Regions from separate parts of the Sphingomonas panacis genome, predicted to be linked through region 1. Evidence: riboswitches for the same ligand, from Rfam matches in the RefSeq annotation. Region 1 holds a riboswitch; the other holds the start of a gene.
The links. Region 1 has a riboswitch for S-adenosylmethionine ahead of J0A91_RS17360 (homoserine O-succinyltransferase). Riboswitches for the same ligand answer to the same signal wherever they lie in the genome.
Positions count from the first base shown of each region.

Region 2: it holds a riboswitch for S-adenosylmethionine, as region 1 does, so the genes downstream of both, J0A91_RS20750 (metallophosphoesterase family protein) here and J0A91_RS17360 (homoserine O-succinyltransferase) in region 1, are expected to answer to the same signal.

Region 1 covers NZ_CP014168.1:3,815,331-3,817,720, forward strand. Annotated here, with positions in the region: gene J0A91_RS17350 (DUF938 domain-containing protein) at 1-497, shown strand, start outside; gene trxC (thioredoxin TrxC) at 583-1,017, opposite strand; SAM-I-IV-variant riboswitch at 1,077-1,183, shown strand; gene J0A91_RS17360 (homoserine O-succinyltransferase) at 1,224-2,147, shown strand; gene J0A91_RS17365 (efflux transporter outer membrane subunit) at 2,188-2,390, opposite strand, start outside.
Region 2 covers NZ_CP014168.1:4,483,722-4,486,111, reverse strand. Annotated here, with positions in the region: gene J0A91_RS20760 (hypothetical protein) at 1-316, shown strand, start outside; gene J0A91_RS20755 (hypothetical protein) at 472-1,284, shown strand; SAM-I-IV-variant riboswitch at 1,338-1,443, shown strand; gene J0A91_RS20750 (metallophosphoesterase family protein) at 1,480-2,214, shown strand; gene J0A91_RS20745 (universal stress protein) at 2,380-2,390, opposite strand, start outside.

The DNA of each region.
Region 1 (2,390 bases):
CGAGCGGATCGGGCGAGCATATCGTCCATTTCGCCGCCGCGTTGCCGGGGCTGACCTGGCAACCGAGCGATCCGTCAGACACAGCGCGCGCCTCGATCGCGGCGTGGCTGACGGCGGAGCAACCGGCGAACATCCTGCCACCGCTGGACGTGGATGCGTCCGCGAACGACTGGCCGGTCGCAGCGGCGGACGCGGTGCTGGCGATCAACATGGTCCATATCAGCCCGTGGGCGGCAACGCTCGGATTGCTCGCTGGCGCGTCGCGACTGTTACCGGCGGGCGGGCCGCTGTTCCTGTACGGGCCGTACCGCCGCGGCGCGGAACCGATGGCGGCGAGCAACATCGCGTTCGACGCGGACCTGAAGGCGCGCAATCCCGAATGGGGCATTCGCGATCTGGCCGTCGTGGCGGCCGCCGCCGATACGCTCGGGCTGAGTTTGGACCGGGTTGTGGAGATGCCGGCGAACAACCTCTCGGTGGTGTTCGTGCGGCGGTGAGCCAGCCCAACCCGTACCGTCGGTAGGAGGCCGTGCCCTCCTCCACGTCGCTCGACACGAACGGTTGGCAGATGGTTTCGTAAGACTACACCAGCCCCCGCGCCCACCCGACGATGGCGCTGGCCGGCATCGCGCCCGATTGTCGCGCAAGCTCGCGGCCACCTTTGAACAGGATCATCGTCGGGATCGAACGGATCGCGTAGCGCGCCGCGATCGCGCTTTCCGCCTCGGTGTCGAGCTTGCCGAGCCGCATCCTTGGCTCCAGATCACGCGCGGCAGCGGCGAACGCCGGCGCCATCTGGCGGCACGGGCCGCACCATTCCGCCCAGAAATCGACCAGCAGCGGCAGATCGCCCCTGCCCGCATGCGCGTCGAAATTGGCGGCGGTCAGCGTCAGCGGAGCGGCCTGGAACAAGGCCGCGTGGCAGCGCCCGCAGGTGCCGCCCGCGCCGAGCTTTTCCACGGGCACGCGGTTGGCGCTCGCGCAGGCGGGACAGATGACGATCTTGCTTTCACTCATAAGCGCAGATGTAAGCCTCATAGGTGGATTGCCAAGCACCACGCGATTTCGTAATGCACGCGATACATCAAGAGTTGGGGCGACGCCCGACGCCAACCTGCCTTCCGGGCAAGGTGGCACTTCCATCAGGAAGGATGTGGCCGATCCGGCAACCAAACGGACCCAGCCACAGACAAGCGTCCGCTCCGTCAGAGGACCGAACGCCCGTGCCGATCAAGATTCCCGACGATTTGCCCGCCACCCGCACGCTGGAAGCCGAAGGCATCACCGTGATGCGTGAGACCGAGGCCGCGCGGCAGGATATTCGCCCGCTTCGGATCGGGCTGCTCAACCTGATGCCCAACAAGATCAGCACCGAGACCCAACTCGCCCGGCTGATCGGTGCGTCGCCGCTCCAGATCGAGCTGACGCTGGTGCGGATGACCGACCATGTCGCGCGCAACACCTCGGCCGATCATATGGCGGCATTCTACCGGCCGTGGACGGACGTGCGCGACGAGCGGTTCGACGGCTTCATCATCACCGGCGCGCCGGTCGAGAAGCTGCCGTTCGAGGACGTGCGCTATTGGGGCGAGATGCGCCAGATTTTCGACTGGACGCAAAGCCACGTGCATAGCTGCCTGACGATCTGCTGGGCGGCGCAGGCGGCAGCCTATTATTTCCACGGCATCGGCAAGCATCCGCTGGAAGCGAAGGCGAGCGGCGTGTTCCCGCACCGCAACCTCGCCCCCGCCTCGCCCTATCTGCGCGGTTTCTCGGACGATTTCGCGGTGCCGGTCTCGCGCTGGACGGAGGTGCGGCGCGAAGACGTGTTGCGCGCGCCAGCCCTGCGCATCCTCGCCGACAGCGATGAGACCGGGCCGTGTCTGCTCGAAGACCCCGCGTGGCGGCGGCTGTATATGTTCAACCACCTCGAATACGACACCAATACGCTCGCCGATGAATATGCGCGCGATCAAGGCACGGTGCCCGCGCACTACTTCCCCGACGATGACCCAACGCGCCCACCGCCGAACACGTGGCGCAGCCATGCGCATCTGCTGTTCGGCAACTGGATCAACGAGATTTACCAGACCGCGCCGTTCGACCTGGGCGCGATCGGCCCGGTGACGCGGGCGGCGGCTGCGTGAGCGAAGTCGAGCGGCATATCCCCGGCGAATAGGTTTCGGCCTATTTCACCGGCTGCGCCGTATCCGCCGTCCAGCCGCCACCCAGCGCGAGGAACAGGCTCACCTGGGCATCGACCAGCGCCGCCTGAGCGCTCGCCAGCGACGCTTCGGCGTTCGCGAGTGTCGCCTGTGCGCTCAACGTATCGAGGAAGGTGCCGCGGCCGAAGCGGGTGAGCCGGTTGGCTTGCGACACGGCACGCGCCG
Region 2 (2,390 bases), 670 kb from region 1:
GGCAGGGCAGACGGGCTGGTTCAACGATGCGACCTACACCGACGCGCAGGGTGGCGCGATCGATCTGGCTAACGCGCGGACGAACTCGCTCGCCGGCATGATCGACACTGCCCGCCAGTTAGACGCGCTGATCAGCGGCACGATCGTCACTCACCTTGGAAACGGCCAGACCGCCTATGGTGTGATCAACCCTGGCATATTCCTTGAGGCCGCACCTACAGCAGCAGCCGGTCTCGCCTCGACGCTGGTGCCGTCGACCGGGAGATCAGACCAGCCGACGGGGACGAAGGGCCAATTGGTCGATCGCCTCGTTTAAGGTAGTGGAGACCGGCCAGAACCTCCACCAATCGGCTCGGCGGCAGATCAGAAGCGCAGCCTGTTAGCCTCCTAGGGGCACGCAGATTCGAATTCCCGGCTTTTCGAATTTGGCTAAATTGCTTGCCACCAGAGACAGGCGAACGAGTGATCCCGATGGATTGGAACAAAGCAGCACGATATTTTGCGACGAGCTGGCTGATGGCGATATCCCTCGGCAACCCAGGGGCGACTGCAGTTGCCGCCGGGTCGGTCAAGACGATCGTCTCAATGGATCTCTCGAAGCCATTCGCATCACGCTCACCTTGGCGCCTCACCGCCACGCAGGGTCCTGATACAAGTGACACGCCGTCCGCCGAAGAAACCGAGCCCGGCGCGATTACGCTGTGCCTTAGCAAGGATGGCGGTCGCACCTGCCAACCGCGCCTCGATACGTTGCTGCTCGTGCCTGGTGATGGCGCGCCAGATACGTTCAGTCAGCCCCATTATCTCGGCACGCCGACGCTGCTGCGCCCGACGAAGGATGTGCTCTTGCTGCGCGTCGATGTCGGCAGCCTCCACGGTGGCAACGGCGATCAGCGCCGTGCGATGGCGCTGATCGGCTACGATCGTGCGCGAGACAGCTTGGTGATTGCTTCTCAAAAGGCGACGTCAAGGAACAACAATCAGGAAATCCGCTACATGACGCAGGGTCCGTTGCGGGGCGCTGTGATCTCGGCCGAACCCACAGCGAATGCGCCGTTTGGCTATTGGATCACGGTCAATCGCCTGATCGGCCAAACCTACCAGCAGGTGCTGCACTATCGTAGTGCGACTCGGTACGGAGATGGCAATCCGCTGGCCGTCATCGACGCCGAGATGCCGAACATTCAACAGCACCTCGGGCTATGGCGCTCCGGTCAGTCCCTGCCAATCCCCGAGAAGGGCTGCGCCAAACCTCACATGGTCAAGGGCGCACTGTGGTGCTGACCATCGCATCCCAGGTCGGTCCTTGTCAGTACCGGGTTAGCGTCATAGGAGTAGCGCAGCATCAAGAGTTGGGGCGACGCCCAACGCCAACCTGCCGTCCGGGCAAGGTGGCACTCCCCGTGGGAGGATGTGGCCGAACCGGCAACGAAACGGAGCGAGCCATAAAGCGTCACCCGGCAAATTGAAGGGGACGACATGAAAATCGCAGCGATATCTGACATTCACGGCAATCTTGCCGCTCTCGACGCGGTGCTAAGCGATATACAGAAGATTGGCGTCGATCAGGTGGTGAACCTTGGGGACATCTGCTCCGGAAGCCTGTTTCCGCGCGAGACTGCGGAGCGGCTCATCCCGATGGGATTGCCCACTGTCCGGGGAAATCACGAAAGACAGGTTTTAACGTTGAGCGTTGAGCAGATGGGTCCGTCGGATCGCTACGCGGCTGAAACCTTGACCCCGGCTCATCTGGAATGGTTCGATAGTCTGCCCTCTACGATCCGGCTCAATGACGAAGTTCTGCTCGTTCATGGCACGCCCGATAGCGACCTGACCTATTTTCTGGAGACTGTCGGCCCTGAGGGGCTACGCCGAGCAACACGTGCCGAAATCAGGGATCGCGCAGGGACCGTCGATGCCCGCGTCATCCTTTGTGGCCATACGCATCTGGCGCGGGTCGAAACGTTGGATGATGGCCGACTGATCGTAAATCCCGGGAGCGTGGGTCTGCCCGCTTACGATGATGATCGTCCCTATCCTCATGTGGTCGAGGCGGAATCGCCGCACGCGCGGTATGCGATTGTGTCGAACGATGGTCGAGGCTGGTCAGCAGAAATCCGTCGCGTCGAATATGATTGGGAACAGGCCGCACGTGTCGCCGAGACGAATGGCCGCCACGAATGGGCGAGGGCCCTGAGAACGGGACGCACCTGAAGGGTGTCCTCCCACTCCAAATCAGAACGGGAGGGGGCGGTCCAAAGTTCATCCAGGCCGGGCCGATCAGCCGCTGCGGTCGTTCAAGAGTTCCGACGCCGCAATAACCCTGGGAGGTGCTTGCCGCGATCTCTCAAGATCCCACCAACCCTTTCATACATCCTTTCAAGCCGAGG